Linked DNA regions of Oharaeibacter diazotrophicus. Each later gene encodes a partner of the first gene's protein in a complex. Links are inferred from orthologs where the notes say so. Each region holds a gene or a part of one and is shown in the gene's direction. Other genes may lie near its edges. The genes, in order: trxB and trxA.

Evidence for each region.
Region 2: the proteins of trxB (region 1) and trxA are in contact, whole or in part, in a crystal structure (PDB 1F6M), measured with the Escherichia coli proteins. The link is inferred for Oharaeibacter diazotrophicus from one-to-one orthologs.

What each region holds. Positions count from the first base shown.
Region 1 is NZ_SNXY01000010.1:392,326-395,415, reverse strand. Bases 201-2,978 are described here. They hold trxB (thioredoxin-disulfide reductase), read left to right. Parts: upstream 201-995; coding sequence 996-1,961; downstream 1,962-2,978. Other genes in these bases: EDD54_RS19490 (LysR family transcriptional regulator), read left to right, coding at 2,088-2,978; EDD54_RS19500 (Lrp/AsnC family transcriptional regulator), read right to left, coding at 221-688; EDD54_RS19505 (mitochondrial fission ELM1 family protein), read left to right, coding at 201-252. Also shown: more of EDD54_RS19505, read left to right, coding at 1-200.
Region 2 is NZ_SNXY01000008.1:472,554-475,845, reverse strand. Bases 313-3,292 are described here. They hold trxA (thioredoxin), read left to right. Parts: upstream 313-1,632; coding sequence 1,633-1,953; downstream 1,954-3,292. Other genes in these bases: EDD54_RS14480 (bifunctional folylpolyglutamate synthase/dihydrofolate synthase), read right to left, coding at 2,028-3,292; addA (double-strand break repair helicase AddA), read left to right, coding at 313-1,537. Also shown: more of addA, read left to right, coding at 1-312. UniProt on the Escherichia coli protein: Participates in various redox reactions through the reversible oxidation of its active center dithiol to a disulfide and catalyzes dithiol-disulfide exchange reactions.

The sequences.
Region 1 (3,090 bases):
AACATGGTCGGCGAGGCCGCCGCCACCGGCGCGCCGCTGCACGTGTTCCGCCCGCCCGGCGGCCATCCGCGGATCGACCGCTTCCTCGCGGCGCTCGGCAGGGTCGCGACGTTGCGGCCGTTCCCCGGTCCGCTCGGCGGCGCGTCCTATCCGCCGGTCGACGCCACGCCCGCGATGGCCGAGGCCATCCGGGCGCGCTTCGCGGCGCTACGGATGGGTCTCACGGGATCGGCACCACCGGCTCGTTCTTGACCTGGCGCAGCGTCAGGCTGGTGCGCACGGCGCCGACATTCGGCGCCTTGGTCAGTTCCTCGATCACGAAGGCCTGGAAGGTCTTGAGGTCGGGCGCGACGCATTTCAGGATGAAGTCGACGTCGCCGGACAGCATCCAGCACTCGCGCACGATCGGCCAAGAGCGCACGCGCTCCTCGAAGGCGACGAGGTCGGCCTCGGCCTGGGAGGCGAGCCCGACCATGGCGAACATGGTGATGTCCCAGCCCACCATCTTCTCGTCGAGCAACGCCCGGTAGCCGGTGATGACGCCGGCTTCCTCGAGCGCCCGGACCCGGCGCAGGCACGGCGGCGCCGAAATGCCGACCCGGCGGGCCAGCTCGACGTTGGTCATGCGCCCGTCGCTCTGGAGTTCCTTCAGGATCTTCCAGTCGATGGCGTCGAGGCGGACTTTCAACGGTGTCTCCGGCGGATCTGCCGCGCGATCCCGTCGGCGCGCGGACGGCGCCGCCCGCGGGGGCGGACGCCGGCCAACCTACACGCTTCCCACGGATTCGCGAAAGGATCTTGCGCGCCGGGTGCTCGCCCTCGTCGGCGGGGCGGCCGGAGTCGATCATTTTCGCGAGAGAATTGCTGTGGAGCGCCGGAACCGTCGGCCGTGCCGACCGGGACCTCCCTTGAAAGCCCCGCGCGCGACACCTACCCTGACGGTCTGCCCACGGCGCCGCCCGCGCGCCCGCTTCCAGTCGAGAGGTTTCCGCGCGATGGCGCACCACCGGTCCAAGGTCCTGATCGTCGGCTCCGGTCCGGCGGGCTACACCGCCGCGATCTACGCCGCCCGCGCCATGCTGGAGCCGATCCTGGTCTCCGGTCTGCAGCAGGGCGGCCAGCTGACGATCACCACCGACGTCGAGAACTACCCGGGCTTCGCCGAGCCGATCCAGGGCCCCTGGCTGATGGACCAGATGCGCGCCCAGGCCGAGCACATGGGCACGCGCCTCGTCGCCGACCACGTCGTCAAGGCCGAGATCGCCGGCGGCGGACCGTTCCGCCTCGTCGGCGACAGCGGCGACACCTATGCCGGCGACGCGCTGATCGTCGCCACCGGTGCCCAGGCGCGCTGGCTCGGCCTGCCCTCGGAGGAGACCTTCAAGGGGTTCGGCGTCTCGGCCTGCGCCACCTGCGACGGCTTCTTCTACCGTGGCAAGCACGTACTGGTCGTCGGCGGCGGCAACACCGCGGTCGAGGAGGCGCTCTATCTCACCCACCACGCCGCCAAGGTGACGCTGATCCACCGCCGCGACCACTTCCGCGCCGAGCGGGTGATGCAGCAGCGCCTGTTCGACAACCCGAAGATCGAGGTGATCTGGAACACCGCGCTCGACGAGGTGCTCGGCACCCGCGGCTTCCCGCCGTCGGTCAACGGTGCGCGGCTCCGCAACGTCGCCACCGGCGCGACGAGCGAGATCGCCGTCGACGGCATCTTCGTCGCGATCGGCCACGCTCCCGCCGTGGAATTGTTCAAGGATCAGCTGCGCCTGAAGCCGTCGGGCTACCTCTGGACCGAGCCGGGCAGCACCCGGACGTCGGTTCCGGGCGTCTTCGCCGCCGGCGACGTCGCCGACGAGGTGTTCCGGCAGGCGGTCACCGCCGCCGGCATGGGCTGCATGGCCGCGCTCGAGGCCGAGCGCTGGCTGGCCGAGACCGCCTTCCGCGAGGCGGCCGAATGACGACGCGTCCGTGACGCCCCCGGGGAACGGGGCGTCGCGGACCGGGGACGACGCGGGATTCGCGGGCAGAGCGCGGTAGACGGGGACGGAAAGCACGGCCCCGCACCGCGAGAGGGGGCGCCGATGATGGACTGGGACAAGCTCAGGATCTTCCACGCCGCGGCTCGGGCGGGCAGTTTCACCCACGCCGGCGACGTGCTGTCGATGAGCCAGTCCGCCGTCAGCCGGCAGGTCGGCGCGCTGGAACAGGACCTCGGCGTGCCGCTGTTCCACCGGCACGCCCGCGGCCTGATCCTCACCGAACAGGGCGAACTGCTCTACCGGGCCGCCCACGACGTGCTGATGAAGCTCGAGGACGTCCAGAGCCGGCTGACCGACAGCCGCGAGCGCCCCTCGGGCTCGCTGCGCGTAACCACCACGGTCGGCCTCGGTTCGACCTGGCTGACCTCGCGCATGCACGAGTTCATCGACCTCTATCCCGAGGTGCAGCTGCAGCTGATCCTCGACGACGTCGAGCTCGACCTCGCCATGCGTCAGGCCGACGTCGCGATCCGGCTGCGCCAGCCGACGCAGCCGGACCTGATCCAGCGCAAGCTGTTCACCGTCCATTTCCACCTCTACGCCTCGCCGCACTACGTCAAGCGCTTCGGCTCGCCGCGCACGATCGAGGAGCTCGAGGGCCATCGCATCGTCACCTTCGGCGCGGCGGCGCCGGCCTATCTGCGCGACATGAACTGGCTGGAGAGCGCCGGCCGGGCCTACGACAATCCCCGCGTGCCGGTGCTCCGGGTCAACAACATCGTCGCGATCAAACGCGCGGTGCAGCGCGGCATCGGCATCGCCCTCCTGCCCGACTACCTGATCGAGACCGACAGCGGGCTGGCGCAGCTGATCCCGGAGGTCGACCTGCCCTCCTTCGACACCTATTTCGTCTATCCCGACGAACTCCGGAACAGCGCCCGCGTCCACGCCTTCCGCGACTTCCTCGTCTCCAAGGCACAGCGCTGGAGCTTCTGAGGGCGGGCGAAGGTCATGCTAGCACGGGGTGGTGTGCCCGGGGACGGACGCGCCCTCGCCCGCGCATCCTTTCCTGCACCCGTGCCGGACCATTCCGACGTCGCCGGCGGCT
Region 2 (3,292 bases), on another replicon or contig:
GCCGCTGGTCGGCCTCTCCGAGGACGAGCTTTTCCGCCTCGCCCACGGTCGGACCGACGGCCTCCACGCCGCCGTCCGCGCCGCCGCCGCGGCCGGCGATCCCGCCGCCCGCCGCCTCGCCGACCGGCTGGACGTCTGGACCGCACGGGCCCGGCGGCTCGAACCGCACGCCTTCTTCGCCGAGATCGTCGGGCCCGACGGTGCCCGCGCCGCCTATCGCGCTCGCTTCGGCCGCGAGGCCGACGAGGTGATCGACGAGTTCCTCGGCCTCGTCTTCGCCTTCGAGGACCGCGAGACCGCCAGCCTGCAGGGCCTCGTCTGCCGGCTCGGCGACCTCGACGAGGAGGTCAAGCGCGAGGTCGACGCCGGCCGCGACGAGGTCCGCGTCATGACCGTGCACGGCGCCAAGGGCCTCGAGGCGCCGGTGGTGTTCCTGGTCGATCCCGGCGACGCGCCGTCGAGCGCCCGCCACGCCCCCGCGGTGGTGACGCTCGGCGACGCCCCCGGCGCAGCGCTGGTCTGGGTCCAGCCGGGTCTGAAGCCGCTGCCGGTCGCTGCCGAACTCGACCGCCACCGGATCGAGCAGGAGAGCGAATACCGCCGCCTGCTCTACGTCGGCCTGACACGCGCGCGCGACCGCCTGATCGTCGCCGGCATCCGCAGCGACCGCGTCCGGCCCGACGGCCGCTGGCACACGCTGGTGGCCGGTGCGCTCTCGGCCGAAGCGGAGGTGGTGAAGGACCGCGCCGGTGCGGTGACCGCCTGGCGCTGGCGCCTGTCGACGGCGAAGCGGCCCTTGCCCGGGGCCGGCGCCTCGGCCGTCGCCGCGCCCGCGCCGGAGCCGCCGCTGCCCGACTGGCTGTTCCGCCGCGCCCCGTCCGAGCCGGCGCCGCGGCTCTTGACGCCATCGTCGGCCGCCGAGCACCTCGGCGTCGCCGCGCCGGCCGGCCCGCGCCGCGACCCGATCGAGGCGGTCCGCCGGCCCGACGGCGAGGCCAGCTTGCGCGGCCGTCTCGTCCATCGCCTGCTCGAGGTGCTGCCCGAGATCGAGCCGGCCGAACGCGGTCCCCGCGCCGCCGCCTGGATCGCCCGCGAGGCGCCGGCACTCGATCCGGCCGAGCGCGACGGCCTCGTCGCCATGGCGCTCGGCGTCGTCGCCGATCCCGCCCTCGCCGACCTGTTCGGGCCGGCCGGCCGGGCCGAGATCGGCATCGCCGGCGAACTGGTCGACGCCGCCGGCGGCCGCGTCCTCGTCTCCGGCCAGATCGACCGCATGGCGGTCACCCCCGACGCGGTCCTCGTCGTCGACTTCAAGACCAACCGGGTGGTGCCCGACGCGATGCCGCCCGCCTATGTCGCCCAGCTCGCGCTCTACCGCCGCCTGCTCGTCGAGCGCGCGGGCGGCCGGAAGGTGCGCTGCGCGATCCTGTGGACCGAAACCGGCCGCCTCGACGAGGTGCCCGCCGCCGTGCTCGACGCCGCGGTCGCGGAAATCCTCACGCAGATGGGATCGTCCGGCCGGACCGGCCGTTCTTGACGGGATGCGGGGGCGCCCATAGGTTCGGTCGACTTCCGCCCCACCCGCGCCGGCACCGGCCGGCCGACATCCAGACGGCGGAATCGGAGTGACCGATGGCGACCAAGAAAGTGACCGACCAGACGTTCGACGCGGACGTGCTGGGCTCGTCGACCCCCGTGGTGGTGGACTTCTGGGCCGAGTGGTGCGGCCCCTGCCGCATGATCGCGCCGGCGCTCGACGAGATCGCCTCCGAGCTCGACGGCAAGGTCGAGATCGCCAAGCTGAACATCGACGAGAACGCCAACACCGCGATCAAGTACGGCGTCCGCTCGATCCCGACCCTGATCCTGTTCAAGGACGGCCAGCCGGCCGCCATGAAGGTCGGCGCCGCCCCCAAGGGCGTGCTGTCGGACTGGATCAAGACCGCGATCTGAGCCCGCGCGTCCGCGCGAAGGCGGAACACGAGCCCCCGGCGTTCCGCGCCGGGGGCTTCGTCGTTTCGGCCCCTTTACTTCGGTGGGGTGCCGTTGTCGTCGAGCACGGCGCCGGCGAGGTAGAGCGAGCCGCAGATCAGGATCCGCGGCGCCCTCTCGGGCGTCCAGCGCTCGGCGAGCAGGCGGAGCGCCGCCAGCGGGGTCTCGATCGGCTCGGCCGAGAGACCGGCCGCCCGCGCCGCCTCGGCGAGCGCCGCCGGGTCGCGCGAGGCGTCCGAATGCGGGATCGGCACGGTGAAGACGTGACGGACGAGGCCCTGGAACGGCGCGAAGAAGCCGGTGGGATCCTTGGTGTTCAGCATGCCGGCGATCAGGAACAGCGGCCGCTCGACCCGGTCCTCGAGGTCGGCCATGGCGCTCGCCACCACCTCGCCGGCGCCGGGATTGTGACCGCCGTCGAGCCAGATCTCCGCGCCCTTCGGCGCCGCGTCGACCAGCCGGCCATGGCCGAGCCGCTGCAGGCGCGCCGGCCAGTCCACCGTCTCGAGGCCGCGCTCGATCGCCGCCACCGGCACGTCGAGCCCGCTCGCCCGGAGCGCGGCGACGGCGCCGCCGGCGTTCTGGATCTGGTGACGGCCGGGCAGCCGCGGCCGCGGCAGGTCGAGGAGGCCGTCGTCGTCCTGGAACACCAGCCGGCCGCGCTCCTCGTAGGCGGTCCAGTCCTGGCCACCGATCAGCAGCGGCCCGGCGCCGACCCGGCGGGCGACGTCCTCGAACACGGCGCGGACCGGATCCGACGGCGGCTGCACCACGGCGGGCCGGCCGCGCTTGAAGATGCCGGCCTTCTCGAAGGCGATCTTCTCGACGGTGTCGCCGAGGAAGGTCTGGTGGTCGAGCGAAATCGCGGTCACCACCGAGACCAGCGGCGCGTCGATCACGTTGGTGCTGTCGAACCGGCCTCCGAGGCCGACCTCGAGCAGCAGGATGTCGGCGGGCACCTCGGCGAACAGCAGGAAGCCGGCGGCGGTCAGCAGCTCGAACAGGGTGATCGGCTCGTCGCCGTTGGCCTTCTCCACCCGCGCCAGCGCGTCGGTCAGCCGGGCGTCGTCGACGATCCGGCTGACGCCGGGCGCCTCGGCGAGGCGGAAGCGCTCGTTGAAGGTGACGAGATGCGGCGAGGTGTCGGTGTGGACCCGGTATCCGGCCGCCTCCAGCATCGCCCGGAGGAAGGCGACCGTGGAGCCCTTGCCGTTGGTGCCGGCGACGTGGAACACCGGCGGCACCCGCCGCTCGGGATTGCCGAGCGCGGCCAGCAGCCGCTCGATCCGGCCGAGCGTCA